Regions from separate parts of the Micromonospora sp. WMMD975 genome, predicted to be linked through region 1. Evidence: riboswitches for the same ligand, from Rfam matches in the RefSeq annotation. Region 1 holds a riboswitch; each other region holds the start of a gene.
What was found. A riboswitch is a leader RNA that binds a small molecule or an ion and turns the genes downstream of it on or off. The one in region 1 is predicted to bind cyclic di-AMP.

Region 1 (10,320 bases):
ATGATCCGGTGGCCGAACTGGACCTGCACGTACCGGTTCTTGCCCCGGACCACGGTGCGGTCGCCGGGGGCCGAGCCGTCGAACGAGACCGCCCGGTAGTACTCGCCCGGCAGCACGCCGCCGACGGCGTACCGCTGGCCGGCCGCGAACGTGTACTGGAGCGGGGAGATGGCCTGGTACGGGATGGTGTCCGGGTAGGCGGCCTGCTCCGGGTAGGCGCGGCCGTACACCGGGACGGTGGCACGGCCGGGCCGTGGCGTCACCACGAAGCCGGTGGACCACTTGGCCGTGGGCGCCTTGGTGGGGTTGTGGAACCACGCCTTCTGGCCGAGATACCAGATTGCCGTCCAGTCACCCTGCCGGCCGGCCACCGCGTACGTCTGTCCGGCCGAGGCGCGGGCGCCGTGGTCGGAGATGTACATCGTGTCCGGTGTGCCGTCCGGGCGCAGCCCGAGGTCGTTGACGAGCGGGGCGTCCGCGCTCGGCGCGGTCCGCAGGAGCACCGCCGAGGAGCCGTGCGACGGGCAGGGCTCGGCCGGCGGGGTGGGCGTCGGGACGCCAGGCGGCTGCTGGTTGCAGCCGACGAACGCCGGCCGGTTGGTGGTGACGTCCGGGTCGATGGTGACCAGGCCGGTACGCGCGGTGCCGAGGGTCCGGAATGGTGCCTTCATCAGGTCGAAGTAGTGCGACCAGTCCCAGTAGGGGCCCGGGTCCCAGTGCATGCCGCCGACCGCCGCGGCGGTGATGCCGGGCACGTTGTCGTGACCGATGATGTGCTGCCGGTCCAGCGGGATGCCGAACTTCTGCGCCAGGTAGCGGACCAGCTTGGCCGAGCTGCGGTACATCGCCTCGGTGTACCAGGCGCCGTTTCCGGCGAAGCCCTCGTGCTCCAGGCCGATGGACTTGGCGTTGACGTACCAGTTGCCGGCGTGCCAGCCGACGTCCTTGGCCTTGATGTGCTGGGCGACGTAGCCGTCCGCCGAGCGCAGCGTGTAGTGCCAGCCGAGGTAGTCGGCGCGCTTCACCAGGTCGACGCTGGGGTCGAAGTAGCCCTCGGTGTCGTGGATGACGATGTATTCGATCTTCTGCTGCTTCGGCCGGTTGCCCAGGTCGTGGTTGCCGTAGTCGCCCGGGTCCGCGCTGAGCTGCTCGTACGGTGCGGGGATCCACTCGCAGGCCAGCCGCACCGGGCACTCCAGCCCGTCCGGCCGCTGCGCGTGGCGCAGCCCGAGCCGGCTGAGCACCCCGCGGTCCGGCCGGGCGGCGGTGGCGGCCATGGTGACCCGCTGCCCGTCGTCGGTGGTCCGGGTCGCGCCCTGGCCGAGCTGGTCGTAGACCTCGTCGGCGAAGGCCGCCGCCGCGTCCGAGGTGTCCGCGCCGGAGTAGCGGGCCACCGCGCCGTACCAGGCCGCCGCGTCGGTGCCGGCACCGACCGGCCCACCCAGTGCCTTCTGGTACGCGGCGAGCAGCGCCGCGCCACCACGGATGTTCGCGGCCGGATCGGTGCGCAGCTTCTGCGCGTCGAGGCCGGTGAGCGTCGCGGCGGCGTCGAGCGTCTGGAGCGAGGCGGTGGGCAGCGGCTTCTCCCGGGCCGGTGCGGCGGTCGTGGCCGGGTCGAGGGTGAGCGGGCGGGAGTCGTCGCCGCGCGGGTCCTCGTCCTCGCCGACGTGCGCGCTGCGGGGCAAGGCGAGGACGTGCGCGGCGTCGGTGAGGTGCATCGGGCCGTAGCCGCCGCTGGTGCTGGGCTGCCCCGGGTGGGCGTCCCAGCGGGACTCCAGGTAGGAGACGCCGAGCAGCACGTTCTGCGGCACGCCGTATTCGGCCGCCGCGGCGGCGTACTGCTTCTGCCTGTCGTCGTTGCTGGATAGGGTGTTCGGTGGCGCGGCGGTCACCGGGCCGGTGGTCGCCAGCGCGGTGGCTGTCGCCACGGCGGCGGCGAGCAGCATCCGTCCGGCCGACGGCGGGGGCGAGAGGTGCATCGAACCTCCTGGACAGGGATGGGGGTCACTGCGTCCCCACCCTCACTCCGCGCACCCGTGACGGTCAATACCTTTCCGCCGGATAATCTGATGTGAAAAAAAGCTTCACTCATGTCCGGGGTTGCCCATTCCGTACGGAGTGTCACGGCCGTTCGGGTTGCGGATCGATAACGGGGATCCCTACTCTGGCCAATTGTCGGCCCGTACGTTCACCGTCCAACCCGGCCGGTGACGGTCCGACACCGCCGAGTCGCCTCCGGGCGAATCGGGGACCCAGGTACCTGGGGTGAATCCGCAGCCACTGCGGTAGGGCGTCCCCCTTCCCGCCCGAACCCGTCAGCTAACCCGGTAGGCGGTCAGGAAGAAGGAGTACCGACGCCCGGTGGCACACCATGCCCCGCGGCCGTCGTCGAGCCGGTCGATCGACCGGTCCGCCGTCGCGCCGCGTTCCCGCTGGTCCCGCTTCACCACCACACTCGCCGCCCTGGTCGGCGCCGCGGTCGTCCTGACCGGAGGCGCGACGGCGGCCCACGCCGAACCCTCGGTCGCCGAGATCGAAGCCCGGATCGACCGCGACTGGAACAAGCTCGAACCCGTCATCGAGCAGGTCAACGCCGTACGCGAGCAGCTCGCGCTGCGACGCAAGCAGGCCGACGCGCTCGGTCGGCGGATCGCCCCACTCCAGGCCCGCGTGGACGCCGCGCTCGGCCAGGTCGGCGGGCTCGCCGCCGACGCGTACAAGGGCGACAACCTCTCGACCGTCAACGCCCTGCTGGGCAGCCGCTCGCCGGGCGAGCTGATGAGTGGCCTGGAGCTGCTCGACCGCTTCGCGCGCCACCAGCAGGAGCAGGTGCGCACCATCGCCGATCTGCGCGACGAGCTGGCGGCGAAGAAGAAGCCGCTGGACGAGATGGTCGCCGACCTGAGCCGTACCGAGGCCCAGCTCGCGGCGAAGAAGAAGCAGATCGACGCCGAGATCGCCAAGCTCCAGAAGCTGCGGCTCAAGGTGTACGGAAACGGTGGCGGTGGCAAGCTGCGCCCGGTGCCCTGCCCGGCCGGGTACCCGGGTGGCGCGGCCGGGGTGGCGGTCAAGTTCGCCTGCGCCCAGATCGGCAAGATCTATGTCTGGGGCGCCGCCGGCCCGGACCACTTCGACTGCTCGGGCCTGACCATGGCCGCCTGGGCCAAGGCCGGTGTCTCGCTGCCGCACAACGCCCGCCAGCAGCACAACGTCACGAAGCGGGTCAGCCGCGCCGAGTTGCGCGCCGGTGACCTGGTCTTCTACTACGCCGACCTGCACCACGTGGGGATGTACGTCGGCGACGGCTGGGTGGTGCACGCCTCCCAGTCCGGCAAGCCCATCACCATGAAGCGCGTGGACGACGGCGACATCAACAGCTACGGCCGCCCCACCTGAGGTGTAAGGAGGGGCCCCCGCTTAACGCATTCGGTATAGGCGGGGGCCCCTCTTAACAACCACGATCGGCTGGCGTCAGCGCGTCGGCCAGGTGCGCCAGCTCTGCCACGACCGGCTCGGCGTCGGGCCGCGCTGACCCTGGTAACGCGACCCGTAGACGGCCGAGCCGTACGGGTGCTCGGCCGGCGAGGAGAGCCGGAAGATGCAGAGCTGGCCGATCTTCATGCCCGGCCAGAGCGTGATCGGCAGATTCGCCACGTTCGACAGCTCCAGCGTGATGTGACCGGAGAAGCCCGGGTCGATGAACCCGGCGGTGGAGTGCGTCAGCAGGCCGAGCCGGCCCAGGCTGGACTTGCCCTCCAATCGGCCGGCGAGCTGCTCGCCCAACGAGATCACCTCGAGCGTGGAGGCGAGCACGAACTCACCCGGGTGCAGCACGAACGCCTGCCCCTCCGGCACCTCCACCATCGATGTCAGGTCGTCCTGCTGCGTCGACGGGTCGATGTGCGTGTAGAGGTGGTTGTTGAATACCCGGAACAGCCGGTCGAGGCGTACGTCGATGCTGGACGGCTGCACCAGTGTGGGCTCGAAGGGCTCCAGCGCGAGCGTGCCCGCCTTGATCTCGGAGACCAGGTCGCGGTCGGAGAGCAGCATCGGAACACCATAGCGACCGATGCGGGTGACCTGCGTGTCGGACTGCGCTGTCGTACAAGTGTTCGATAGGATGTCGGCATGGCTTCCTGGTCCGAATTCGCCGCCGACGAGCCCCGACTCGCCGCCGAGATCCGCCTTCTGATCCAGCAGTACGGGCCGGGCTTCGGCTATCTCGCCACGGTCCGCGCCGACGGCGGGCCCCGCGTGCACCCGGTCTCCCCACTGATCACCGACGACGGGCTGTGGTGCTTCGTCATCGACTCGCCCAAGCGCCGCGACCTCGAACGCGACGGCCGCTACGCGCTGCACTCGTTCCCGCCGGAGGAGAGCGACGACGAGGCGTACGTCGCGGGCCGCGCCCACCCGGTGACCGATCCGGGCACGGTGGCCCGGCTGGCCCGGGTCGGCCGGGCGGCGCCGCTCGGCGACTGGAAACTGTTCGAGTTCTCCGTCGACGTGGCGATGCTGACCCGGCGCGACCCGGCTGCCCGCCCCGGCACCGGCCGGCCGGAGATGCGGCTCTGGCTCGACCCGCGCGGCTCCGCGCCGGCTCTCGGTCACGAGCCGCTCGATCCGCGGCGGGCCACGCCGGCTCTCCGTGAGGGGCCGCTCGCCCCGGAGGGCCGGCGCGGCCGGCACGGCTTCGACACCCGTCGCCCAGCCGCCTGATCTCATCCGGTCGGCTCCGGCCGGCGGTCACATCCGGCTGCGCCGACCAGATCCGCGGGCCGAGGTGCCCTTCCGGCGTCCGAGCGGTCCGCAAAACGACCGACGCCGGCCCTGTCCGAGGACGGGGCCGGCGTCGGTGCGTGGTGGGGTGAGGTCAGGCCGCGCGGTACGCGTTCCACGCGGTGAGCATGCGGCTCGCCTGGCCGGCGGTGAACTGGTACATGCAGGAGTCGTAGGTGTAGTCCATGAAGTTGGTGATCGGGTCCTTGCCGGTCGCGGAGCAGGTGTCCCGGCCGGTCGGGCACTGGTAGGCGGGGGACGCCTCGGCCGGGGTGTCGGAGACGCCGTCGCCCGAGCCGGAGCAGCCGCCCTGGAAGGTGTGGTAGAGGTTCAGCCAGTGGCCGATCTCGTGGGTGCCGGTGTCGCCCTGGTTGTAGTTGGTCGCGGTGCCGCCGGGCAGCGACTCGTTGAGCACGACGACGCCGTCCATCTTGTCGAGCGTCCGCTTCGGGAAGGTCGCCCAGCCGAGCAGGCTGTCGCTCAGCTCGCCCAGGTAGATGTTGAGCGTGTTCTTGCCGCCCTGGCGCAGCGAGGTCTTCATCGAGCGCTCGGCCGAGGAGCCCTGCACGATCGGGTACCACGACGTGTTGGTCACGCGGTTGATCTTCGTGAGTGAGAAGGAGAACGCGGTGGCCGCGCCGCCGGTCGAGCCCGCGTACGCCTGGTTGAGCACGCTGATCTGCTGGTTGATCATCGAGTCGGTGATGTTGCCGCCGGCCCGGGTGCTGTTCTCCTGGATCACGTGCACGACGACCGGGATGGTCACGGTCGCCAGCGGGGCGACGGCGCCGGTGCGGAAGTTGGCGCGTGCGCGTTGCGCGGCGGCGAGGTCGGCCTCGCGCTCGCGTACCTGCTGCGCGGTCAGCTCGTTGGGGTCGAGCTTGACGTTGCCGCCCTTGGCGACGCGGGCGTTGGCGTGGCTGTCGGCCGGCTCGGCGCAGCCGCCGGCCGGGGCGGCCGAGAAGGCCGAAGCAGCGGGGACGACGCCGACGGCCGCGGTGCTGAGCAGCAGCGCGAGGGTCGACGTCGCGACACCGGCGGTACGCCGGGTCAGCAGGTTGGGACGGAGTCCCATGGGCCCACCTCTTTCTGACGACGTGACCGGGGGTGTGTCACGTCGGGTCGGAAACGTGGGGCAGACGTTACATCCCATCGACGCATTTGAGAACGGCCATATGTTGCCGGCATGCAACATCCCCGGCCGGTCCGCACCGGGCGTTCTTGATCCACTCCAGTTCGGCGAGGTGGTGGCGACGCGGGGGTACCTGGGTGCACGGGGGCGGTGACCTCAGGTACAGTGGTGCCGCCTGCGGGTGTAGTTCAATGGCAGAACATCAGCTTCCCAAGCTGACAGTGCGGGTTCGATTCCCGTCACCCGCTCCACAAGTAGGGCCCAGGTCAGGGTTTGTTCCCGGCCTGGGCCTCACTCGTTCCGGTCACTTCTTGCGCTTGCCGTGTCCGACGTGGGCCCGGGTGGAGGCGTGGCCCTCCGGGGACGAGCGACCGAGTTGACGGCGGCAACGGCTACGGCATTGCTCATGAAGGCCTCGGCCAGCGGTCCCTGCATGCGCGGACAAACCATGAGTCAAAGACATCCCGGATGGACTCGGCCGAGGGTGATCTGTCTTCCGATGGCAAGTATTCGTAAGAATACTTGTCTCGACTGATGCGACCGTCCGGGCCCCATCCCAGTAGGGAGTAGAACAAGTCGCCATTGCCTAGCCGAAAGCCGTGCACTACCGGTACGAAGTTGTAGCCGTACGGCTCAAGCGTGATGCGGCGGCGCGCGAGAGCGGGAGATTGCTGCATGTCGTAGATCTGCGTGAGGTTGTTGCGTCCCTCATCGACCCACTCCGTCGGGAACAGGCCACCCGCGTCGCTCTCCACGACCGCCGCCATGCGTATCTTCCAATCTTGCAACTCGGTCCTGTTCAGCCAGAACCCGATGCTTGGCCACGCAGTGTAGAGCGACATGCCAAGCACATCCAGACACTTCTCCTCCGGCCGCTTGATCGACCTGATGCGATCGATAAGTATCGCGTAAACATCTAACGGGTCGGCGAGATGCTTCTGTTCGGAAGAATTGTCTTCGACGCGCTGTGCTATGGAGCGCACCTCCAGAAACACGGCGCCTAGGGTGGCAAAGATCAACGTTTGCGTCAAGCCGCTCGTATCTTTGAGGTCGACGCGGTCGAGGACAGGCTTCATCCATGGAATATTCAGAACCAGGATGATAATCAATCCACCGAACACAATGACGGGTTGCAGGAGGTCGAGGATGCGGGTTCCGAGTTGTCGCAACAGGTGCCTGAACTGCTTCCGCTGAAGCTGTCGGCCGATGTGAACCTGCTGGTCAGGCATCGTTTCCCCATTAGAGTCATGTAGTTATGGATGGATGATAGCATCGGCCGGTTTAGAGTGGTACAGTCCAGTACGTGGGACGAGTGGATGTGCGGGTGCGACAGTCGGATATCAGTCTGGAAACGACGCTGTTAAATGTGGCGATTCTGCCGCCGCAACCGATAGCGGCAGAGGTGCAGCGGCTGAGCGGTGAGCTCCAGACCCGCGGCGGTCTGATACACGTCGATGGGCAGCAGCGTCTAGCCCATATGACGCTCTACATGGCTCGCTTTTCGCGTCTCAAGATCGATGAGATCGTCCTGCGTGTGGAGGCGCTTGCGGCCAGTCGACGTTCACCGATCACCTCGGAGCACACTGGCTACTATCTGACTCCGGGGAACTACTACGAGGTCTCCTATGCAAGGAGTCCAAGTATGATGTCCCTGCACAACGAGGTTTCTGACGCTCTGCTACCGCTTCGCTTCTCGCCCGGGCAGCCGGTCGTCGAAGACTTCTTCGCTCCATATTCTGCGGCGCAGGAGGAGCAAGCCAAGCGTTCGGGGTACGACTTGAGCGGCGATCTCTACCGGCCGCACGTAACGATCACGCGCTTCGCGACCAGACCGACGGCTGACCTTCCGACGTCCCCTGTCGACCTTTCCTTCAATATCTCGCGCATCGGGTTGTTCGAGGCAGACAAGCTTGGCGCGGTAACCGAGCCGATCGCCTGCTACGACTTGGGATGAAGCTCCAGGACGTGCCGCCGGCCCGGCTGCCCGCCCAGGTCCACCTCGCCGGCCGGCACGAACCCGGTACCCCGGAGCACCGCCAGCGACGCCGGGTTCGCCAGCGCCGCGTCGGCGACCAGCCGGCGCAGCCCGTACTCGTCTCGGGCCAGTTCACAGACGCGCCGTACGCCGTGTCGGGCCAGGCCGCGCCCGGCGGCGCGCGCGGCCACCCGGTAGCCCAGCTCGGCGCTGCCGTCGGCCACGTCGACCAGGTTGAACCGCCCGAGCACCGCGCCGTCATCGTCGAGCAGCACGTGGAAGCGGCACGTGCCGCGAGCCTGTTCGTCGAGCAGGCCCGCGTGCCGGGCCGCGAAGTCGGCGAAGTAGTCGTCGCCCCGGTCGGGTACCCATCGGGCGAAGTACTCCCGGTTCTCCCGCTCGAAGCGCAGCACGGCGGGCGCGTGGTGGGCGGCGAGGCGTTCGAGTTCCGGCACCGAGCCAGGCTAAGCGGGCGCGCCCGACGGCGTCGTACCCCGCTGGCACTATCGGCGCATGCGGGACGAGATCCGGGCCCTGGTCGAAGGGCTGACGCCGGGTGACGAGCGGGAGGCGCGGCACCGGGAGGCGACGCTGGCGTGGCTGGCCAGCACGACGGACATCTTCCGGCGGGTCAAGCCGCGCACCCCGTCGCCGCACCTGGTCGCCTACTTCCTGCTGCGCGACCCGTCCGACGGCGCGGTGCTGCTCGTCGACCACCGCAACGCCGGCATGTGGCTGCCCAGCGGCGGTCATGTCGAGCCGGGCGAGCATCCGGTGCGCACGGTCCGCCGCGAGCTGCGGGAGGAGTTGGGTGTGCCGGCGGTCTTCGCGCCGCCGTTCGGGGAGCGACCGGCCTTCCTCACCGTCACCGAGACGGTCGGCCCGCCCGAGAGCCGGCACACCGACGTCAGTCTCTGGTATGTGCTGACCGCCGGCCGGGACCAGCGGCTCACCCCGGATCCGGTGGAATTCCGGGGCGTCCGCTGGTGGACGCCGGCCGAGGTGGCCGACGCGCCGGCCGGCTCCGTCGAGCCGCACCTCGGACGGATGCTGGCGAAGCTGGCTTGACCCGGCCCCTGCGGCAAGCATCAGCGTGGTCCGGGCCGGCCACCCGGGTCGGCGCGAGGAGGAGAGCGACGTGCGGCTGCTGACCATCGGCGCGTTCGCCCGCGCGGCCCGCCTGACGGCCAAGGCACTGCGGGTCTACGACGACTGCGGGCTGTTGCCGCCGGCCGCCGTGGACCCGCACTCCGGCTACCGCTACTACGCGCCGGAGCAGCTCGACCGGGCCCGGCTGATCGCCGCGCTGCGCCGGGCCGGGATGCCGCTGGCGGAGATCCGGACCGTCTGCGGCCTGCCGCCGGAGGCCGCCGTCGAGGCGCTCGACGCCTGGTGGCGGCGGGTCCGTGCGGACACCGCGGCCCGCGGCCGGGCCGTCGCGCTCCTCGTCGACCAGCTCAGCGAGAGGGGCACCACCATGTCCGAGCACACCTTCCGGTACGCGACGCGCTGCGAGACCGGCGCCGTCCGTGACTCCAACGAGGACGTCGCGTACGCCGGCGGCGCGCTGTTGGCGGTCGCCGACGGCGTACGCGGTCCCGGCGGGGCGGACGCCAGCGCCGCCGCGGTGGACGCGCTGCGGTCGCTGGAGTCGGCCGACGTGCCGGCCGCCGACCTGCTGTCCGCGCTTGCCGACGCCGTGTCCCGGGCCGACCGGGCGGTACGCGCGCGGGCCACCGACGTCGACCGGCCGGCCAGTACGCTCACCGCGATCGTGCGGCGCGGCACCCGGCTCGCCCTGGTGCACGTCGGGGACACCCGCGCGTACCTGCTGCGGGGCGGCGAGTTGTCCCGGCTCACCCAGGACCACACGTACGTGCAGACCCTTGTCGACCAGGGGCGGCTCACGCCGGCCGAGGCCGGGGTGCATCCGCAGCGGGCGCTGCTGGCCCGGGCGCTCGGTGCGGGCGCCGAGGTGGAGGCGGATCTGGCACTGCGTACCGCCTTGTCCGGCGACCGTTACCTGCTCTGCTCGGACGGGCTCTCCGCGGTGGTCGACCCCGGCGCGTTGCACGCCGCGCTGGCCGGCGCGGACGACCCGGAGACCGCCGTCGGGCGGTTGGTCGACCTGGCGTACGCGGCGGGCGCGCCGGACAACGTCGCCTGCGTGGTGGCCGACGTGACGACGTGAGCCGCCGGCCCGGGCCGGCGGGCCGGGTCGGGCCGTACCCTGGCGATCATGCGGATTGGCATCGTGATCCTGCCGGACCAGCGGTGGTCGGAGGCGCGGCGGCGGTGGGCGCAGGTGGACGAGTGGGGTTTCGACCACGCCTGGACCTACGACCACCTCGGCTGGCGTGACCTGGTCGACGGGCCCTGGTTCGATTCGTGGACGACGCTCACCGCGGCGGCGACGGTGACCTCCCGGGTCCGG
Region 2 (10,320 bases), 1.7 Mb from region 1:
GCAACAGCGTCCTCTACTACGGCGCCGAGGGCGGCAACGGCCTGTGGCGCAGCACCGACTACGGGGCGACCTGGGCCAAGGTCACCGCGTTCCCGAACGTGGGCAACTACCGGGCCGACCCGAACGACAGCACCGGCTACCAGAGCCAGAACCAGGGCCTGACCTGGGTCAGCTTCGACAAGAGCACGGGTACGGCCGGCACCGCCACGAAGACCATCTACGTCGGGGTGGCGGACAAGCAGAACCCGGTCTACCGCAGCACCGACGCCGGCGTGACCTGGGAGCGGATCCCCGGTCAGCCCACCGGCTACCTGGCGCACAAGGGCGTGGTGGACCCGGTCGGCGGCTACCTCTACATCGCCACCAGCGACACCGGCGGCCCGTACGACGGCGGCAAGGGCGACGTGTGGAAGTTCAACCGGGCCACCGGCGCCTGGACGCAGATCAGCCCGGTCCCGTCGTCGAGCGGTGACGCCTACTTCGGCTACTCCGGGCTGACCATCGACCGCCAGCACCCGAACACGCTGATGGTCGCCACCCAGATCTCCTGGTGGCCGGACGCGATCTTCTGGCGCAGCACCGACGGCGGCGCGACCTGGACCCGGATCTGGGACTTCACCAGCTATCCGAACCGCAGCAAGAAGTACGCCATGGACGTCAGCTCGGTGCCGTGGCTGACGTTCGGCGCCAACCCGGCGCCGCCGGAGGAGACCCCGAAACTGGGTTGGATGAACGAGTCGCTGGAGATCGACCCGTTCGACAGCGACCGGATGATGTACGGCACCGGCGCGACGATCTACGGCACCACCGGCCTGACCAAGTGGGACACCGGCGGCACCTTCACCATCACGCCGATGGTCAAGGGGCTGGAGGAGACCGCCGCGCTCGACCTGATCAGCCCGCCCACCGGGGCGCCCCTGATCAGCGGGCTCGGCGACATCGGCGGCTTCCGCCACACCGACCTGGGCGCGGTGCCGTCGATGATGTTCACCCAGCCGGTCTTCACCAGCACCACGAGCCTCGACTACGCCGAGACCAAGCCGGCGATCATGGTCCGGGCCGGCAACTTCACCGACTCCGACCGACCCAACGACAGCCACGTGGCGTTCTCCACCGACGGTGGCGCGAACTGGTTCCAGGGCACCGAGCCGGGTGGGATCAACAACGGCGGCACGGTGGCCGCGTCCGCCGACGGCGGTCAGTTCGTCTGGTCGCCGGGTGACGCCGGCCAGCAGGTCGTCCGCTCGGTCGGCTTCGGCAACTCGTGGACCGCCGCCACCGGCATCCCGGCCAACGCCACGGTCGAGTCGGACCGGGTCAACCCGAACAAGTTCTACGGGTTCAGCGGCGGGAAGTTCTACGTCAGCACCAACGGCGGGGCGGCCTTCACCGCCACCGCGGCGACCGGCCTGCCCACCACCGGGGTCAAGTTCAAGGCGCTGCCCGGGGTCGAGGGCGACATCTGGCTGGCCGGCGAGGGTGGCCTCTGGCACTCCACCAACTCCGGCGCGAGCTTCACGAAGGCGTCAGCCGTGTCCACGGCGGTGAACGTCGGCTTCGGGAAGGCGGCCCCGGGGAAGACGTACCCGGCGTTGTTCACCATCGGCACGGTCGACGGCACGCACGGCGTGTACCGCTCCGACGACGCGGGCGCGACCTGGGTGCGGATCAACGACGACCAGCACCAGTACGGCAACGCGGGCGAGGCGCTCACCGGCGACCCGCGCGTCTACGGCCGGGTCTACCTGGGCACCAACGGCCGGGGCGTGCTGGTGGCGGACCGGCTCGGCGGCACGCCCTCGCCGACGCCGACCTCGGCCAGCCCGACGCCGACCCCGACGTCGCCGAGTCCGACCCCGACGCCCACGTCGCCGAGTCCCACGCCCACGCCGACCTCGGCCAGCCCGACGCCGACCCCCACGTCGACCGGGCGCGGCTGCGCGGCCACCTACACGATGACGAACACCTGGCCGGGTGGTTTCCAGGGGGAGGTGGCGGTGCGCAACTCCGGCACCACGCCGATCGCCGGGTGGACGCTCACCTGGACCTTCCCGGACGGCCAGCGGATCAGCCAGCTCTGGGGCGGGTCGCACACCCAGACCGGCTCGGCGGTGACGGTGACCGACGCCGGCTGGAACGGCAACCTCGCCGTCGGCGGATCGACCACGGTCGGCTTCACCGGCACCGTCACCGGCGGCAACCGGGCGCCGACGGTGTCCTGCGCGGCCCGCTGACCGCGACTGCCGATCACAAAGGTGGCCGCCCCCGGAGTACCGGGGGCGGCCATCGCTTTCGTGACCGGAGCCGTGACCGAGGACGGCTGCCGCGTGCGGGACGAGGTGCGGTCAGCCGTCCAGGCCGGCCGGGGAGTTCGGCCGGTCGACGTCCACGAACTCGATCTCGTCGGCGTCGCGTCCCCGGCTGCCGGCCGCCCGGGCGGCCGTGCCGGCGGCCCAGCCGATGGCGGCGCCGGTCAGGGCCGCCGCGATCAGCAACGTCCACGGCAGCGCGGGCCGGCGTCCGGCGAGCGCGTCGAAGGCGAGGCCGGCCCGGCGGCGTGCCTCGTCGGCGGCGGAGCCGACCAGGTCGGTGGCGTCGTCGGCCAGGCCGGAGGAGTTGCGGCGGGCGGAGAGGGCGGCGTCCCGCACGCTGTCACCGGCGGCGCCGACGGCGGTGAGCAGGTGCTGCCACGCCTGGTCGGCGACCCGCTCGGGCTTGCTGCGGCGGTCCATCAGGCTGGATCCGAACATGGTTCTACCTCCTCGGGTGCCGAAGCCCGACGGCCACTTCGGACTCCGGCGTTCATCCGGCGCGTCACGGTTCACTCCCACGCGCAGTGCCCCGGGAAGCCCTCCGCCAAACCCCACGCGGCTGGATCTTGGTATTAAGCCGCCCCGGAGGGGCGATTCCGTACCAAGATCTCCGGGCTCCCGAGATGCGGACGGCGGGTACCGGGAGGTGGGAAGCGGGGGCGGAACGGGACGAAGCGGGTGAACGCGCCGAGCGGGCGGGTGTTGGTCGCGACGTGCCTGCGCCCGCTACCCTGGGTCAGCGGATCGGCCGACTCGGACCTGTCGTTCGGCCGATCGCGGTCCGCGTCGAAGGGGAAATCGGAACCCGTAAGTCCGGATTGGGTTCGCCCAGGTGTGCCCAGTCCGCAAATTGCTCATCCCCGGGGGTGGCGACCGGGGCCGTTGGAGGAATACTCTCGGTCGCGGCCCGCGTACTGATGAGGCGCCCGAAGGGGCGAGTGGAGGTGCTCGCGTGAGCCTGTCGATCGTGAAGTCGATGCGTCCGGGTGGTGTTGTCCAGATCGCGCCCCGTGGGGAGATCGATGTCGACACCGCATACGAGGTGCGGGAGTCGATCGCCGAGGTGCTGGCCAAGGGGCGCCCCGCACGGATCGAGCTCAACATGCGGCTCGTCACGTTCATCGACTCCGTCGGCATCAGCGCCATGGTCGCCGGCTTCCAGACGTGTGAGGTCAGCGGCGTCAAGCTCGTGGTCACCGAGCCGAGCCGGTTCGTGCACCGGCAGCTCTGGGTGACCGGCCTGCTGGGCCTCTTCGGCGCGCCCGAGCCGTGGTTCGCCGACGAGGCGCCCGAGGTGCTCCCCGGCGCCTGACCGTCACCGGCCCACCCCACGTCGGCGCGTCGCGTTGACTCCACTCGGCCCTCGCCGGTCGGGGACCTTCGACCCGTTGCCAGCCCGGCCCCGGTACGGGACGATCGTCCGGACCCATGACGGCGAGGGGGGCGGGTTGCAGAGCAGCGACAGCTTCAGCTACACCGTGCAGGCCCGGTGCAGCCGGGCGGACGCGGTGGCCCTGCTCGGCGACCTGAGCCGGCAGGGCGAGCTGCATCCGTTGATCGTCCGGGTCCGGCAGTTGCCGCCCCGGCCGGGCGCGCTGGCGAGCTACGCGATCACCGACCGGTTGGAGCTCGGCCCGCTGCACTTCCCGGTGACCTACCAGGCGGACGTGTTGATCGCCAACGAGGACGAGGTGGTCACCGTGGCCCGGCAGCAGCCGGCGACGACGGTGCGCAACCACACCCGGATGCGCGACGAGCCCGACGGCGTGGTGCGGATCGACGTGGAGATCACCCTCACCGCACCAGCGCCGCTGTTCGGCTACGCGTTCCGGCAGGCCCGGGCCGCCCACCTGGGGCTCGCCGCCCGTCTCGGCGCCACCCTGGAGGGCCGGTCGGCCTGACGTGACGACTCAGCCGCTGCGGCGCAGCCGACCCCACGGCTTGTACGTGGACAGCACGGTGGCGACCAGGAGCAGCGCGGTCGAGACGGCCGGCGGCACCACCAGATCCACCCGCAGGTGGGTGTCGGCGGCCCCGGCGAGCGCGCCGAGGTGCCGGATCCGGGGGGTGAGCAGGAGCAGCACCAGGCCGAGCATCACGGTGGTGAGCGCGAACTTCACCAGCACCCAGCGCCAGCGCAGCAGACCCCACGGGGTGAGCAGCGCGCTGGCGGTGCCGACCAACCAGACCGCCACGCTCAGCGGCGCGAACAACCAGGTGGCGAGCAGCGCCGCCGCCGGGTACACCACCTCCGCGTCGGCGCCGCGCAGCCCGGCCACGCCGAGCGCGAGCAGCCCCAGGTCGGTGCCGAGCCAGCCCAGCGAGGTGACCAGGTGCGCGGTGAGCAGCGCCTTGCGGCCGGTCGGCGAGAGTCGTCCCATGCGCCGATCGTCGGCCGTCGCGCGGCCCACGTCGTGGGCCGCGCGACGACATCCGGCGTACGTCGGGGAGCGTAGTGCTCAGTAGACCGACAGGTGCACGTGGTTGGTGTGGTCGCTGGACGGGTCGCCGTTGCCCCCGCTGTAGGACTTCCAGCCGCTGCTGGGCAGCCAGATCTCCTTGAACCAGATCACGTAGAGCACGGCGAGCCGGTCGGCATTGCGGATGAAGTACGCGGACAGGTTGTTGCCGTACGTCTTGTCGCCGCCGCTGGCGACGCCGCCGAAGCCGTTCTTCTGGGCCGCGAAGTCGCAGGCCCGCCCCTTCGGGTGTTCACCCGAGCCGCTGGGTCGGTGGCAGGAGACGTACCTGGTGAAGCCGGCCGCCTTGGCCTGTTGCAGCGCGTGCAGCGTGCGCGGGGTGATGCAGCCGCTGGCCGGCGTCGGGTCGTTGACGCTGCACGACTCCGCCGGCCACGAGCCGTCGGAGTTGCGCTTGGCCGGCTTCGCGTTGGCCGAGGACGAGCCTCGGGCGCTGCTGCCGCCGCCACTGCTGCCGGCGCTCGCCGGCGGCTTGCGGTTGGCCACCTCCAACGCCCGTTCGGCCTGCTCCTTGCGCTTGGCCATCACCGCGACCTGCTTGCGCTGCTCGCTGATCTCGACGGTGAGCGCGGCGCGGGTGCGGACCGCCTCGTCCCGGGTGGCGATCAGCTCGCGCAGGGTCCGGTCCTCGTGCGCGGCGACGGTCTCCAGGGCCGCGGCCCGGTCCATGAAACCTTCCGGGCTGTTGCTGGCGAGCAGCGCCGCGGCGGTGCCCATCCGGCCGGTGCGGTACGCCACCCCGGCGATCTCGCCGACCTTGGCGTCGCGTTCGGTCAGTTCCGCGCCGATCGTGGTGAGCCGGTCGTTGAGCTGCTTCTGCCGGTTGACCGAGTTGTTCAGCGCGGCCTTGGCCTCCAGCCAGCCCTTGCTGGCGGCGTCGAGCTGGGCGCGCAGGGTCGGTGTGCCGCCCTCGTCGTCGTCGCCGGGTGCGGCGGCGAGCCGGCCGGTCGGCGCCGCCGTGGCGGGGGAGACCGGCACGGTCGCGACGCCGAGGGCCAGCGTCGCGACGAGCAGGGCCGCCAACCGGGCGGCCGTCCGTCGTACAGGTGCCACTGTGGGCATTCACGTGTCCTTCCGTCAACCGCCGACCGGGTTAGCTGACGGGTTCGGGACGGAAGATCCCTACCGCTGACGCGGATGCACCCCACGTACGTGGTTCCCCGGCTCGCCCCACGGGCGATTAGGCGATGGCCGCTCCACCGGCGCCGGAGTGACGCCCGTGGGTTGGCCGCGATCGAGCCTACCGGCGCGGCCCGGACCCGGCTCCACCAGCCGGAGCCGAATACCGGGCAAAACCGGCAATTGCCAACAATAGCCACCCAGATTTAAGTTTGTCCTAATTACCACTCGGTCGGGCCGCAGCCGCCGGCGGACGCTCCGGGTTCGATCTGCAACGTGGCGTGATCGATCGAGAAGTCCTCGTGCAGCGCGGCCCGGGCGGCGGCGAGCACGGTGGCGACCTCGGCGCGCGGGTCGGTGGTCAGGTGCGCCGAGGCGACGTCCATCCCCGAGGTGAGTGTCCACACGTGCAGGTCGTGCACCTCCGCCACGCCGGGCACGGCGGCCAGCCGGTCGTGCACCGCGGTCACCTGGAGGTGCTCCGGCGCGGCCTGCACCAGGATGCGTACCGCGGCCCGGCCGAGCCGCCAGGTGCGCGGCAGGATGAACAGGCCGATCGCCACCGCGACCACCGGGTCGGCCCACCACCAGTCGGTGAACGCGATGACGATCGCCGCGCCGATCACCCCGAGCGAGCCCAGCAGGTCGCCCAGCACCTCCAGGTATGCCCCGCGCAGGTTGATGCTCTCCTGTGCGCCGACTCGCAGCAGCGCGAAGGCGGCGATGTTGGCCAGCAGCCCGAGCACGGCCACCACGAGCATCGGCCCGGCGAGCACCTCGGGCGGCTCGCCGAACCGGCGTACCGCCTCGACCAGGACGTAGACCGCGACGGCGCCGAGCAGCACCGCGTTCGCGAGCGCGGCGAGCACCTCGAGCCGGTAGAGCCCGAATGTGCGCTGCGGGTCGGTCCGGGCACGCCGGGTGGCGGTGATCGCGGCGAGCGCCATGCCGATGCCGAGCACGTCGGTGAACATGTGCCCGGCGTCGGAGAGCAGCGCGAGCGAGCCGGTCGTGAAGGCGGCCACCGCCTCGACCAGCATCAGCACGGTGAGCAGCGCGAACGCCGCCCAGAGCCGGCCGGCGTGGCGCTGCGCCGCGTTGGTCACCGCGCCGCTGTGGTCATGACCTGCACCCACGCGCACACCCTCCGCCCCATAGCTCGGCCGGAACAAATCTATGCTCACATCGCTATGTGTGCAAGTGAGGTGGGTCAGCCCACCGGGTCGAGCGTGGTCAGCCGCTGGGTGGCCCGGGAGAGCGCGACGTAGAGCGTGCGTACCCCCGAACCGGGGTCGGCCCGGATCTCGCCCGGCGCGACGAGCACCACCCCGTCGTACTCCATGCCCTTGGCCTGGAGGCTGGTCACCACCTGGAGCCGGCCGGCGCCGAGCTGGCCCAGCCAGCCGGCCACCTCGTCCCGGCGCGGCACCGGCGTGATCACGCCGACCGTGCCCTCGACCTCGGCCAGCAGCGCCCCGGCCGCCTCGACCGTGGCCGCGGGCAGCTCGGCCGCGGCCACGGCGCGCTGGACCGGCGGCACACCCGTCGAGCGCACCGCGTCGGGAAGCGTCAGGTCCGGGTACAGCCGGCGGATCTCCGCCGCCGCCACCGCGAAGATCTCCGCCGAGTTGCGGTAGTTGGTGGTCAGCTCGTAGCGGTGCCGGCGCCGCCGCCCCAACGCCTGGTCCCGGGCCCGGTCCAGCTCCTGCGGGTCACCCGTCCAGGCGGTCTGCGCCGGGTCGCCGACCACCGTCCAGGACGCCAGCCGGCCGCGCCGCCCCACCATCCGCCACTGCATCGGTGAGACGTCCTGCGACTCGTCCACCACCACGTGGGCGTACTCGCGGTAGTCCGCCGGGCGCTCCCGGGCCGCCGCGCGGGCGGCGCGCTGCCGATCGGCGTACGTGCTCAGCTCGCGCACGCCGCCGGCGAGCTGGTACGGGTCGCGCTTCGGCCGGGCCCGCTGCACCGGCTTGCCCAGCAGCGCGTCCAACTCGTCGAGCAGGGCGACGTCGGCGACCGTCGGGCCCTCGTCGGCGAGCGTCAGGTAGGCGTCGGTGAGCAGCCGGATCTCGGCCGAGGAGAGGATCCCGCCGGCGTACCGGCGCAGCCGCTCGGGCCGGGCCAGCCAACCCAGCACGTGGCGCGGGTGCAGCCGGGGCCACCAGGCCCGCAGGAAGTCGCGGAACTCCGGCCGTTCGATGATCTCGTCCTCGAACGCGGGCTGCTCCGGCAGCCGGCCCACCCGCAGCGTGCGGGCCTGCGCGTAGAGCGCGGCGAGCACCGCGTCGAACGCCGCCCGGCGCACCTCGTTGCGGCGCGCGCCCCGGGTCAGCGTCCGGTCCCGCACCGCATCCAACGCCTGCCGCTCCAACCGCAGCAACTCACCGCGGTAGAGCAGGCGCAGCTCGGCCGGGGAGTCCGGCACCGCGTCCCGGGCCGCCCGTTCCAGCACCCGGCGCATCCGCAGCGACCCCTTCACGGCCGCCACCTCCGGCGGGTCGGTCCGTGTCGCCGACAGCCCCGGGAACAGCGAACCGAGCGAGTGCAGGGTGGCGGTCTCCTCGCCGAGCGAGGGCAGCACCGAGGCGATGTACTCGACGAACACACCCGACGGGCCGACCACCAGGATGCCGCCGCCGGCATAGCGGGCCCGGTCGGAATAGAGCAGGTACGCGGCCCGGTGCAGCGCCACCGCCGTCTTGCCGGTCCCCGGGCCGCCGGAGACGATCGTGACACCGTTGCCGGGGGAGCGGATCGCCTCGTCCTGCTCCCGCTGGATGGTGGCGACGATGTCCCGCATGCCCCGGCCGGTGGCCCGGGACAGCGTGGCCAGCAGCGCGCCGTCCCCGACCACCGCCATGTCCGCCGGGGCGGCCTCCGGATCCAGCAGGTCGTCCTCGATCCGGGTCACCTTCTCGGCCGCCGACTGGATCGTGCGCCGGCGCACCACACCACGCGGCTCGGCCGGGGTGGCCTGGTAGAACGCGGCGGCGGCGGGGGCCCGCCAGTCCACCACGAGCGTCTCGGCGTCGTCGGCGCGTACGCCGAGCCGCCCCACGTGCAGCACCTGCCCGGTGCGCAGGTCCAGCCGGCCGAAGACCAGCCCCTCGTGCTCGGCGTCGAGCACGTGCCGGCGCTGCGCGGCGTGGAAGACCATCGCGTCCCGCTCGACAAGCGCGCCGAAGGTGCCGACCCGCGCCATCCGGTAGCCCTCCCGCTCGGCGTCGGCCGCGGACCGGCGCAGTTCGGCCAGCCGGGCGTACACCCGGTCGAGGTGCCGCTGTTCGGCGGCGATCTCCCGGTCCAGCGTGGTCTGGTCGGTCAACGCGGTGCTCCTGTGGTCGGACGGCGCAACGGGCTGAATGAGGGTACGGGCCGCCGGCAACCCCGATGTCAGGGCCATGCCGCTCGACCGGCGCAGGTTGCCCGTTATCCGGCCGTTCCCACCCGTTTCCCGGCCGCCCGTACGCCGGTCAGGCGGTTACCTGTTCCCGGCCGCGGGTCAGGCCGCCACCCGGCGACCGGCCGCCCGGCGTCGCCGACGGGCGACGGCCGGCGCGGCCGACCGGGCGCCCGACGCGGCCGGGCCGGCGAGCACCCGGCGCAGCACGCTAGCGACGGCGGCGTTCACCTCGTCCGGGCGCTCCATCATCAGCATGTGGCCGGCGCCGGGGCAGACGGTCAACTCCGCGGTGGGCAGCGCCGCCGCGATGGACTCGGCGCAGGGCGGCGGGGTGAGCCGGTCCCGGTCACCGACCAGCGCGGCGGCCGGCAGTCCGCCGAGCGCGGCGAGCGTGTCCAGCCGGTGCTGGGCGCCGATCGAGGCGCGGAACCCGCCGATCGAGCGCAGCGTGGCGCGCGCCACCGCGGAGGTGACCAGCCGGATGTCCGCCGGGTCGCAGCGGTCGCCGAAGAGCATCCAGCGGATGCTGGGGCGCAACGCGCGCAGCAACGCGTGCGGCGGTCGCCAGCCGCCGCAGCGGGCCAGCACGCCGGCGCCGGTGGTCTCGGCGAGCCGGATCAGCCGCGCGATCCGGGGCGAGAGCCCGTAGACGGTGTGCGTGTGCCCCTCGGCGGTGGTCGCGACGAAGACCAGGCCGGCGGTGCGGGCGGCGAACCGGTCGGGGTGGCGGTGCGCGTATTCCATCACGGTCATCCCGCCCATCGAGTGCCCCACCAGCACCACCGGGCCGGACGGGGCGAACTCGTCGACCACCGCGGCCAGGTCGTCGCCGAGCTGGGCCAGGGTGGCGTCGCGCAGCGTCAGGCAGCTCGACCGGCCGTGCCCGCGCGCGTCGTAGGCGATCACCCGCACCCGGTCACCGAAGCGTTCCCGCAGGTCGGCGACCTGGCGGTGCCAGCTCCGCCCGTCGAGCGTCCAGCCGTGCAGCAGGACCACGGTGACC
Region 3 (10,320 bases), 460 kb from region 1:
GCGGCGAAGAGGTCGAGCAGCGCACCCACCTGCTGGTCGGCCTCGGCCGGGTGCCGGAAGCGGCCGGTCGGGTTGATCGTGTATTCGTTGCGCCGGCCCACCCGGGTGCGGCGGAGGTAACCGCCGGCCTCCAGGTCGGCGACGATGGCTTGGGCCGCGCGCTCGGTGACGCCCACCTCGGCGGCCACGTCCCGCAGTCGTGCGGTGGGGTTGCGCGCGATGACCAGCAGCACGTGCCCGTGGTTGGTGAGGAAGGTCCAGTTCCGGCGGCTCCCGTCCTCGCCTGGTGTGGTCGCCATGGTGGTCATGGTATGGCTTTCCCGGCTCGGGCGCTCCGACCGCGGTGCGGGCCGGGACGGCGACGTATGAAACGCGTATCACGAAATCTTGACGTGCCTTCCGGCCGCGTGTGACGGTGGGTCGCGAGGCCGACACCGCCGGCCGGCCCGGTCGTTCCGCGCGAACACGAGGTGAGCAGCAATGAGCCTGACCACTCCTGACGAGGCGATCGCCGAACTGCGGGCCGGTAATCACCGGTTCGTCACCGGTGTGCCCCAGCACCCGAACCAGGACGCCGGGCGCCGGGCCGCGGTCGCCGACGGCCAGCACCCGTTCGCGGTGGTCGTCGGCTGCTCCGACTCCCGACTCGCCGCCGAGATCATCTTCGACCGTGGGCTCGGCGACCTCTTCGTGGTACGTACCGCCGGGCACACCGCCGGTCCCGAGGTGCTCGGCAGCGTGGAGTACGCGGTCACCGTGCTCGGCACGCCGCTCGTGGTGGTGCTCGGTCACGACTCGTGCGGCGCGGTTCAGGCGGCCCGGGAGGCGGTCCGCACCGGCGCCGCCCCGGCCGGACACCTCGGCGCGGTGGTGGACGCCGTCTCGCCCAGCCTGCTCCGGGCCGCCCGGCAGGGGGTCGAGGATCTCGACGGCATCATCGACGTCCACATCGCGCAGACCGTGGAGGCCCTGCTGGCCCGGTCGACGGTCCTCGCCGGGCGGGTGGCGGGCGGGGCGTGCGCGGTGGTCGGCATGTCCTACCGGCTCAGCGGCGGCGAGGTGCGGACGGTGGCGCAGTCACCGGCTCCGCTGCCCGCGCCGGCCGCGCCGGCGGATCCGGCACTCGCCGGCTGACCGCACCGGACAGACGGAAGGGGCCGCCCGCGGGCGGCCCCTTCGCGCGCGTGTGTGTGGCGTCAGAGCAGCGACATGTGCACGTGGTCGGTGTGGTTGGACGGCCCGCTGTAGGAACTCCAACCGGTCGCCGGGAACCAGATCTGCCGGTTCCAGATCACGTAGTAGATGCCCAGCCGGTCGGCGTTGCGGATGAGGAACGCGGCCACCTCGTTGCCGTACCTGCGGGTGTCGTTGTTGTGCCACGGCGAGAAGCCACTCTTCTGCAGCGACCAGTCGCAGGCCTTGCCCTTGGGGTGCTCCCACGGCCCGCCGGGGCGGTAACAGCCCACGAAACGGTTGAAGCCGGCCCGCTTGACCTCCTTGTAGGCGTGCAGCGTGCGCGGCGTGACGCAGCCGGAGGTGGTCGGGTCGTTCTCGCTGCACGACTCCGACTTCCACCCGCCGTCGGCGGTGCGGCCGGGGCCGACCTTGGCGACCGGCGACGTGGCCGAGACCAGACCACCGGTGAAGCCCAGCCCGCCGACGAGCTTCAGCGCCTTCTGCGCCTCGGTCCGCTCCCGGGCCATCGCGTTCGTCTGCTTCTCCTGCTCGCGCACCTCGGCGTCGATGGCCAGCTTGGCCTGGGCGGCGCGGTTCTTGGCGGCGTTGATGGCGGTGAGCCGTTGCGCGTTGAAGAGGTTGAGTTCGTCCAGAGCGTTGGCACGCCTGACGAACGAGTCGGGCGAGTCGCTCTCCAGCAGCATCGCCATCGCGCCCATCCGACCGGTCCGATAGGACTGTGCCGCGATCTGGTTGACCTGCGGGCTGAGCGCCTCCAACTCGGCCTCCGCCGCGCTCACCTCGGCGGCCAGCAGCTTCTGGCGTTTCTGCGAGGTGGTCAGCTTCGTCTTGGCCTGGAGGTACGCCCGGTTGGCGGAGTCGATCGCCTCGGTGATGAGCGGCGGGTCGTCGTCCTCCGCGTGCCCGGAGGGGCTGGGCGCGGCGGCGTGCGGGGCGGCTGTCGCCGGGGTCGGCCCGGCCAGCACGGCGCACGAGGCGAGCACGGCCACCACGGGTGTGAGCCAGCGGCGCAGGGGTGCCGTCACAGTGTTCCCTTCCGTCGGCCGCCGACCGGGTTAGCTGACGGGTTCGGGACGGAAGTGGCCCCTACCGCTCGCGCGGATTCACCCCATGTACCTGGTTCCCCGGCTCGCCCGGAGGCGATTGGGCGGCGGTACCGCAGGCACCGGTGCGTGCCTTCGGCGGTGACCGGCAGCGAGGTTACCCGACACCCCGACCGGGGATCTACGTCCGGAAGCCGACCAATCGCGAGAATTCGACATTGCCCAGCGTGACCAGCATCGCGTTTGATTCCGGCCGTCACGCTGCGGAGTGTCACCATGCGTCCTGCGTACTCCTCGGGTCGCCGGGCCAACGTTCGGCGGGCGCCCCGCCGAGCGCCTCAAGCGCCTCGTCCCGCTCCCGCGGCGACCGCGGGGCGGGCGGCGCCGGGTCGTCGTCCGGCCCGCGCCGCCCGGCGGTGGTGACGACCGCGGCGAGGGCGGTGGTCAGAGGTACGGCGGCGATCAGGCCGATGGTGGCCACCGCGCTTCGGACGATCTCCTGGGCCAGGAACTCACTGGTGAGGATCTCGCTCACCGGGCGGGAGTCGGCGACCAGCAGGAGCAGCAGCGGCAGTGAGGCGCCCGCGTAGGCCAGCACGATGGTGTTGACCGTGGACGCGATGTGCGCCCGGCCGACCCGGGTGGCCGCCCGGTAGAGCGCCCGCCGGGACAGCCCCGGGTTGGCGCGCGCCAACTCGGTGACGGTTGCCGCCTGGGTGACCGTGACGTCGTCGAGCACGCCGAGTGAGCCGATGATGATGCCGGCCAGCAGCAGCCCGTGCAGGTCGACGTCGCCCTGGAACATCGACAGCGTGGTGGCGTCCTCGCTGCCGAAGCCGGTCAGGTGGGTGGCGGCCGTGGCGAGCGTGCCGAGCGCCCCGGTGACCACCAGGCTGCCGAGCGTGCCGAGCACCGCCACCGACGTCTGCGCGCTGATCCCGTGCGTCAGGTAGAGCACCACGAACATGATCAGGGCGGCGCCGACGATCGCCACCGGCAGCGGGGACCGGCCGGCGCCGATCCCGGGCAGCACGAAGCCGAGCAGGATGGCGAAGCTCGCCACCAGGCCACCCAGCGCGGCCAGCCCGCGCCACCTGCCGAACGCCACGATCGCGGCGGCGAAGAGCGCCACCAGCCACACCAGCGGCGTGCCGCGCTGGTGCTCGGCGATGTGGTAGGTCGTCGCCGCCGGATCGGCCGGGTCGGTCAGCTCGACCAGGATCACCTCGTCACCGACCTCGACCCGGGGCGCGCCCGGCCCGGCGGGGATCGGCGTCTCGACCTCCCGGCCGGCGTCCGGACCCTGTTCCGCGGCGACGGTCACGGTGCCGCACCGCCCGGCGGTGCCCGCCGGCTCCTCCGGGGTCGGCGGGCAGGGCTCGGTCACCACCCGGGTCACCGTGCCGTGGTGACGCGGCACGTTCGCGCCGCCCGTCGGCTCCGGTCCGTGCCGGGGCCACAGCGCCAGCGCCGCGACCACGGTGAGCACGAACAGCGGCACCACGGTCGCGACGAGGATTCGGCGTACGCGCGGCGGCGCGGGGACGGTACGGCCGTGGTCGGCGCCCACGGGCCGGTCAGCCGCGCTTCATGAGACGGCCCACGGCGGCCATCATCTCGGTCGCCATCTCGTCGGCCCGGCCCTCGGCGGCGCCCTCGTGCATGCAGTGCCGGGCGTGGCCGTCGAGCAGGCCCAGGGCGACCTTGTCCAGCGCGGCCTGGACGGCCGAGATCTGGGTCAGCACGTCGATGCAGTAGCGGTCGTCCTCGACCATCTTCTCGACGCCCCGGACCTGGCCCTCGACGCGCCGGAGCCGGGCGAGGAGCTGGTCCTTGCTGGCGGTGTAGCCCCGGGTCGGGGTGGGCGGCGTGGTCATGCGCCGAGGATAGCGTACCCCTCGGGGGTATGCTAACGTTCGACTCCTACCCCTGGGGGGTATCGGATCGGAGGGCGAGATGGACACCACCTACCAGGTCAACGGCATGACCTGCGGCCACTGCGTCAACGCGGTGAGCGCCGAGCTGACCGCGCTGCCGGGCGTCACCGACGTCCAGGTGGACCTGGCCACCGGCCGGGTCACCGTCACCAGTCAGAGCCCGCTTGACGCGGACGCCGTACGCGCCGCCGTGGACGAGGCCGGCTACGACCTCGCCGGGGCGTGACGGTCCACGGACCCGCGCAACCGAGGAGGCACCGATGAACACCACGGGAAAGGCGCTGCCCACCGCGCCGAATCAGATCGAACTCGCCATCGGCGGGATGACCTGCGCGTCCTGCGCCGCCCGGATCGAGAAGAAGCTCAACCGGATGGACGGCGTCGAGGCCACGGTGAACTACGCCACCGAGAAGGCCACCGTCCGGTACGCCGACGAGGTCGCCCCGGCCGACCTGATCGCGACCGTGGAGAAGACCGGCTACACGGCCGTGGTGCCGCCGCCGCCCGCGCCGGCTCGCGAGACCGTGGCCGGTGAGCCGGCGGACGAGCTGCGCGGCCCGCGTACCCGACTGTGGGTCTCCGCCGTGCTGACCCTGCCGGTGATCGTGCTGGCCATGGTCCCGGCCTGGCAGTTCGACTACTGGCAGTGGCTCTCGCTGACGCTTGCCGCGCCGGTGGTGGTCTGGGGTGGGCTGCCGTTCCACCGGGCCGCGCTCGTCAACCTGCGGCACGGCGCAGCGACCATGGACACCCTGGTCTCGCTCGGCACGCTCGCCGCGTTCGGGTGGTCGCTCTGGGCGCTCTTCCTCGGCGACGCCGGCATGCCGGGGATGACCCACCCGTTCCGGTTCGACATCACCCGGAGCGACGGCGCCGGCAACATCTATCTGGAGGCCGCCGCCGGGGTGACCGTCTTCATCCTGGCCGGTCGATACTTCGAGGCCCGCGCCAAGCGCACCGCCGGCTCCGCCCTGCGGGCCCTGCTCCAACTGGGCGCGAAGGACGTGGCGGTACGACGCGGCGGGCAGGAGGTCCGGCTCCCGGTCGACCAGCTCGTGGTCGGCGACCGGTTCGTGGTGCGCCCCGGGGAGAAGATCGCCACCGACGGCGTGGTCGAGGAGGGCACCTCGGCGGTCGACGCCAGCATGCTCACCGGTGAGTCGGTACCGGTCGAGGTGGGCCCCGGCGACACGGTGGTCGGCGCCACGATCAACGCGGGCGGCCGGCTCGTCGTTCGGGCCACCCGGATCGGCGGGGACACCCAGCTCGCCCAGATGGCCCGGCTGGTGGAGCAGGCCCAGACCGGCAAGGCCGCGGTGCAGCGGCTCGCCGACCGGATCTCCGGCGTCTTCGTGCCGATCGTGATCGCCCTGGCCGCCGGCACGCTCGGCTGGTGGCTCGCCACCGGCGCCGGGCCGACCGCCGCGTTCACCGCCGCCGTGGCCGTCCTGATCATCGCCTGTCCGTGCGCGCTCGGCCTGGCCACCCCGACCGCGCTGCTGGTCGGCACCGGGCGCGGCGCGCAGCTCGGCGTGCTGATCAAGGGGCCGGAGGTGCTGGAGTCCACCCGGCGGGTCGACACCGTGGTGCTGGACAAGACCGGCACCGTCACCACCGGCCGGATGGCGCTGGCCGAGGTGCGGCCCGCCACCGGCGAGGACGCCGCCGAGCTGCTCCGGCTGGCCGGCGCGCTGGAGGCGGCCTCGGAGCACCCGATCGCCCGGGCGGTCGCCGAGGCGGCGGCCCAGGCCGGACCGTCGGTCGCGGTCGACTTCGCCAACGTCGAAGGGCTCGGGGTGACCGGCACCGTCGACGGGCGGAGCGTGGTGGTCGGGCGGAACCGACTGCTGCGGGAGCGCGGTCTCGACGTACCCGAGGAGGTGTCGCGGGCCGCGACCGGCGCGGAGGCCGCCGGCCGCACGGCGGTCCTGGCCGGCTGGGACGGGCGGGCCCGCGGGGTGCTCGCGGTGGCCGACGCGGTGAAACCGACCAGCCGGGCGGCGGTCGACCGGCTGCGCGGTCTGGGGCTCACCCCGGTGCTGCTCACCGGCGACAACGCCACCGTGGCCGCCACCGTGGCCGCCGAGGTGGGCATCGACGAGGTGATCGCGGAGGTGCTGCCCGCCGACAAGGTGGCGGTGGTCGAGCGGCTCCAGCGCGAGGGTCGGGTGGTGGTCATGGTCGGCGACGGGATCAACGACGCCGCCGCGCTGGCCCGGGCCGACCTCGGCCTGGCCATGGGCACCGGCACCGACGTGGCGATCGAGGCCGCCGACCTGACCCTCGTCCGGGGCGACCTGCGGGCCGCGGCGGACGCCATCCGGCTCTCCCGGCGCACGCTCGCGATCATCAAGGGCAATCTGTTCTGGGCGTTCGCCTACAACGTGGCGGCGCTGCCGCTGGCCGCCGCCGGGCTGCTCAACCCGATGCTGGCGGGTGCGGCGATGGCCTTCTCATCAGTCTTCGTGGTGGCGAACAGCCTGCGGCTGCGGCGGTTCCGCCCGATCGGGTGACGTTGGATTGGGCCGGCGGCCGTCGGGGTAATCAGTTGTCGTCACGCAACTGCTGAGTTGGAGGTTCCCATGGGTCTCGACGACAAGATCGACAACACGTCCCAGGACACCGCGGGCAAGGTCAAGGAGGGCGTCGGCCGGGTCACCGACAACGAGCGCCTCGAGGCCGAGGGCCGCAACGACCAGGCCGCCGCCAAGCTCAAGCAGGCCGGCGAGAAGATCAAGGACGCCTTCAAGAGCTGACGTACGCCTCGCACCACCACCGGGCCGGCCTTCGGGCCGGCCCGGCGTGCTGTCCAGGACCATCCACGGTCGCTCACCCGGGGCCACCCCGGCTCGCGTTCGGTGCATAAGATGCGAAGCGACCTCGATTCCGGCAGGAGCTGTGCGATGGCCCAACCCGCCGACCCGTCCGGCCTCGGCCGGGTCCTGTCCGAGACCATGGCCGCGTTGCAGCGGCACAACGCCGCCGACGACGGTGCGCCGCCCGCGCCACCGGAAGGCGTCGGTGAGGCCGCCGACGGCCTGATCCGGGTCACCGCCGGCCTGCCCGGCCGGCTCACCGCCGTGGCCCTGGATCCACGGGTCATGCGCATGCCGAGCGAAACCCTGGCCGAGGAGATCGAGGCGGCGGTCAACGCCGCGCTCACCGACCTCCAGGAACAGGCCACCGCCGCCGTCCCCGGCCAGGTTGACCTGGGCTCCCTGGGCGAGCAGCTACGCCGGATCCAGGAGGACGCCGGCCGCCAGTTCAACGCGTTCACCGACGCGCTCGTCGAGGCGCAGGACCGGCTCTCCAAGCGGGACGGTCGCTGATGCCGGTCGAGGTCGACCCCGACGCGCTCGGCGCATCCGGGCAGGCGCTGGGCGGTGCGGCGACCCGGTTCGGTCAGGCGCTCACCGCGTTCCGGGCCGAGCTGGCCGGATTCGGTCGCCCCTGGGGCTCCGACGACATCGGCTCGCTGATCGGGGCCGCGCACGACGAGGTCTCCGCGTTCGCCTTCGAATGCTTCGACACCGCGCTCGACGAGATCTCCGCAGCCGGCGTCGACCTCGGTGACATGGCCGCGCGTTACGCCGAGGTCGAAGCCAGGATCACGCAGGGCTTCGACGGTCTGCGCCGGTCACTGGGAGGCTGACGATGGGCTTGGAGCTGCCCGGCGAGCTGCGGTCGCTGCTCGGCGTCCTGGGCTACACCTGGCCGGAGGCGGACGAGGTCAAGCTCTTCGAGATGGGCAACGCCTGGATCCGGTTCTCCGGCACCCTCTCCGGCGTGGTCGCCGAGGCGAACACCGGGGCGGCGGCGGTCTGGACGCAGCACACCGGCCAGGACATCACCGCGTTCCAGACCTGGTGGAACCGGGAGGACAGCCCCGCCGACAGCCTCCGCGACGGGGTGACGGCCGCGGTGCTCACCGGCACCGGCCTGATCATCTGCGCGGCGATCGTGCTCGCCCTCAAGGTCGCCGTCATCGTGCAACTGGTCATCCTGGCCATCGAGATCGCCCAGGCCATCGCCACCGCGGCGGTCACCTTCGGTGCCTCGCTGCTGGAGATCCCGGTCTTCCAGCAGTTGACCCGCACGATCGTCGGCAACCTCGTCCAGGAAGTCCTCTGGAAACTCGTCGACGGGTGAGCTGGTGATGGCCAAGGGGTCGGGCAAGGCCAGCGGGCGGCTGATGCGGGCGGCATTGAAATACCTGAAGCGCGCCAACAAGCGCAACCGGCCCGGCCGGATGACCCCGCATTCGCGAGAGCACGTGTTCAAGGGGCACGAGCGGCCGGGCAAGACCACCGGCTCCGGCTACCACTACCGGCCGGGCGGAGAAGACTTCCCGGGGCGTCGATTGAAACCCGGTACGGTCCGCCGGGACCCGCGGACCCAGGCATATACGGCCGAGCCGGAATACTTCGATCGATCCGCCAACCCGCCTGCCGGAGCATGGAAGCCGAAGGGTGGCAATAACGGCGTAAGCTCCTTCTTTCCCGATCACTGGAGCCCGGCCGAGGTGGACGCGGCCATTAGCGGCGCCTTTCAGAACGCACGTCGCCTACCCGACGGTACGTGGCGCGGCAGCTACCGCAACGTGACGATCGAGGGCTACTACCATCCTCAAACGGGTGCGCTGAAGCACGGCTGGCCTGTGGTGTGACGACTCGGAGGTTGTCCGTGAGTGCAATGACGTTTTCCGTCGACGAGTTCAAGCTGCCGCTGTATCACGCGGACGACGCCCGCCACGAGGCGTTGGGGGTGTGGCTGACCACTGATATCTCCGTCTACTTCCGAGTATGCCTGGACGCTCTCGCCATGATCGACGACGTGTCGCACGGCAGGGAGCCCTTTGAAGAGTGGAGCAGCGACAAGTTCGACGTCCACTTCGGAGCGGACCGGGTGACACTCCAGAACCAATGGTTGGAGTTCCAGCACGGCGAGTACTCGGTGCCGGAGGTTCGCGAGGTGCTGGAACGGTATTGGCGCTTCCTGGTCAGCATGCCGGAGCGCACCGATCTCGTCCGTGAATACCACCCGGACCTGCCTCAGTGGCAGGCCGATCTGCTCCGTTGGGAAGAGACCTGGCAGATGCCGCACCCGTACCGGGGGCGGCTGTTCTGACCGGAGACATCAGCTTCTACGTCGATGAGTTCGGGCTGCCGCTGTTCGACGTGACCGATCAGCGTTACCGGGCACTCGGCGCGTGGCTGCTTACCGACGTCTCCGTCTACCGCTCCGCCTGCCTCGCCGCGCTCGCGATGATCGACGACGTGGCGCACGGTCGGCCGCTCGACGACGGGTGGGACGGCGACAAATACGAGGTCAGATTCACCGCCGACGGCCTTGAGTTCGACAACGAGTGGGTCGAGGGGGCGCGGCCGCTACTACCGGCCTGACCTGCCCCGTTGGCAGGCGGAGCTGGTGCAGTGGGAGGAGCGTTGGGGCCGGCCGCACCCGGACTGGGTCAGTTGTTCTGATCTGGCCGACACCAGAGGGCTTTCCTTTGGGTGCATCTGTTGTCGCTGGGGCGACAAGAGATGCACCCAAAGCGTGTCTCAGGGGTCGACGGCGAGGCGGGCGGCGCGTACCTCCAGGTAACGCCGCTCGGGCAGGCTGGTGGTGGCGCGGGCGGCGGCCAGGTACGCGGCCCGGGCGTCCGCCCGCTCGCCGGCGAGTTCGAGCAGGTGCGCGCGGACGGCGGCCAGCCGGTGGTGGCCGGCGGTCCGGTCGTCGGCGTCCAGCGGCGCGAGCAGGGCCAGACCGGCGCGGGGTCCGTCCACCATGGCCACCGCGACCGCCTGGTTGAGTGTGACCATCGGATTGGGTGCGAGCCGGGCCAGCACCCGGTAGAGCGCGACGATCTGCGGCCAGTCCGTCGTCGCGGCGGTGGGAGCCTCCGCGTGCACCGCGGCGATGGCCGCCTGCACCTGGTACGGACCGGGCGCGGACCAGGTCAGCGCCTCCGTCACAAGCGCGATCCCCTCCGCCACGGCGGCCCGGTCCCAGCGGGTTCGGTCCTGCTCCGCCAGGGGCACCAGCTCTCCGTCCGGGCCGGTACGCGCCGCCCGGTGCGCGTCGGTGAGCAGCATCAGAGCCAGCAGCCCGGCCACCTCGCCGTGGTCCGGCAGCGATCGGCG

Region 2: linked by a shared signal. The riboswitch ahead of O7613_RS18030 (hypothetical protein) and the one ahead of O7613_RS26245 (NlpC/P60 family protein) in region 1 are both predicted to bind cyclic di-AMP.
Region 3: linked by a shared signal. The riboswitch ahead of O7613_RS28595 (hypothetical protein) and the one ahead of O7613_RS26245 (NlpC/P60 family protein) in region 1 are both predicted to bind cyclic di-AMP.

Annotation. Positions count from the first base shown of each region.
Region 1 covers NZ_CP120739.1:5,885,403-5,895,722, forward strand. The annotation lists gene O7613_RS26240 (peptidoglycan recognition family protein) at 1-1,979, opposite strand, end outside; cyclic di-AMP (ydaO/yuaA leader) riboswitch at 2,213-2,348, shown strand; gene O7613_RS26245 (NlpC/P60 family protein) at 2,362-3,396, shown strand; gene dcd (dCTP deaminase) at 3,472-4,050, opposite strand; gene O7613_RS26255 (pyridoxamine 5'-phosphate oxidase family protein) at 4,129-4,719, shown strand; gene O7613_RS26260 (zinc metalloprotease) at 4,874-5,854, opposite strand; tRNA gene O7613_RS26265 (tRNA-Gly) at 6,089-6,162, shown strand; gene O7613_RS26270 (hypothetical protein) at 6,316-7,140, opposite strand; gene O7613_RS26275 (2'-5' RNA ligase family protein) at 7,215-7,865, shown strand; gene O7613_RS26280 (GNAT family N-acetyltransferase) at 7,850-8,341, opposite strand; gene O7613_RS26285 (NUDIX domain-containing protein) at 8,400-8,954, shown strand; gene O7613_RS26290 (MerR family transcriptional regulator) at 9,025-10,077, shown strand; gene O7613_RS26295 (LLM class flavin-dependent oxidoreductase) at 10,126-10,320, shown strand, end outside.
Region 2 covers NZ_CP120739.1:4,159,182-4,169,501, reverse strand. The annotation lists gene O7613_RS18055 (cellulose binding domain-containing protein) at 1-2,234, shown strand, start outside; gene O7613_RS18050 (hypothetical protein) at 2,346-2,750, opposite strand; gene O7613_RS18045 (STAS domain-containing protein) at 3,265-3,624, shown strand; gene O7613_RS18040 (SRPBCC family protein) at 3,761-4,213, shown strand; gene O7613_RS18035 (hypothetical protein) at 4,223-4,693, opposite strand; gene O7613_RS18030 (hypothetical protein) at 4,772-5,854, opposite strand; cyclic di-AMP (ydaO/yuaA leader) riboswitch at 5,859-5,989, opposite strand; gene O7613_RS18025 (cation diffusion facilitator family transporter) at 6,133-7,047, opposite strand; gene O7613_RS18020 (AAA family ATPase) at 7,122-9,239, opposite strand; gene O7613_RS18015 (alpha/beta hydrolase) at 9,417-10,320, opposite strand, start outside.
Region 3 covers NZ_CP120739.1:6,347,877-6,358,196, forward strand. The annotation lists gene O7613_RS28585 (helix-turn-helix domain-containing protein) at 1-308, opposite strand, end outside; gene O7613_RS28590 (carbonic anhydrase) at 481-1,134, shown strand; gene O7613_RS28595 (hypothetical protein) at 1,197-2,222, opposite strand; cyclic di-AMP (ydaO/yuaA leader) riboswitch at 2,226-2,357, opposite strand; gene O7613_RS28600 (YibE/F family protein) at 2,512-3,810, opposite strand; gene O7613_RS28605 (metal-sensitive transcriptional regulator) at 3,818-4,117, opposite strand; gene O7613_RS28610 (heavy-metal-associated domain-containing protein) at 4,197-4,403, shown strand; gene O7613_RS28615 (heavy metal translocating P-type ATPase) at 4,438-6,690, shown strand; gene O7613_RS28620 (CsbD family protein) at 6,760-6,933, shown strand; gene O7613_RS28625 (YbaB/EbfC family nucleoid-associated protein) at 7,081-7,506, shown strand; gene O7613_RS28630 (hypothetical protein) at 7,506-7,829, shown strand; gene O7613_RS28635 (hypothetical protein) at 7,832-8,326, shown strand; gene O7613_RS28640 (EndoU domain-containing protein) at 8,334-8,843, shown strand; gene O7613_RS28645 (hypothetical protein) at 8,870-9,304, shown strand; gene O7613_RS28650 (hypothetical protein) at 9,355-9,579, shown strand; gene O7613_RS28655 (sigma-70 family RNA polymerase sigma factor) at 9,739-10,320, opposite strand, start outside.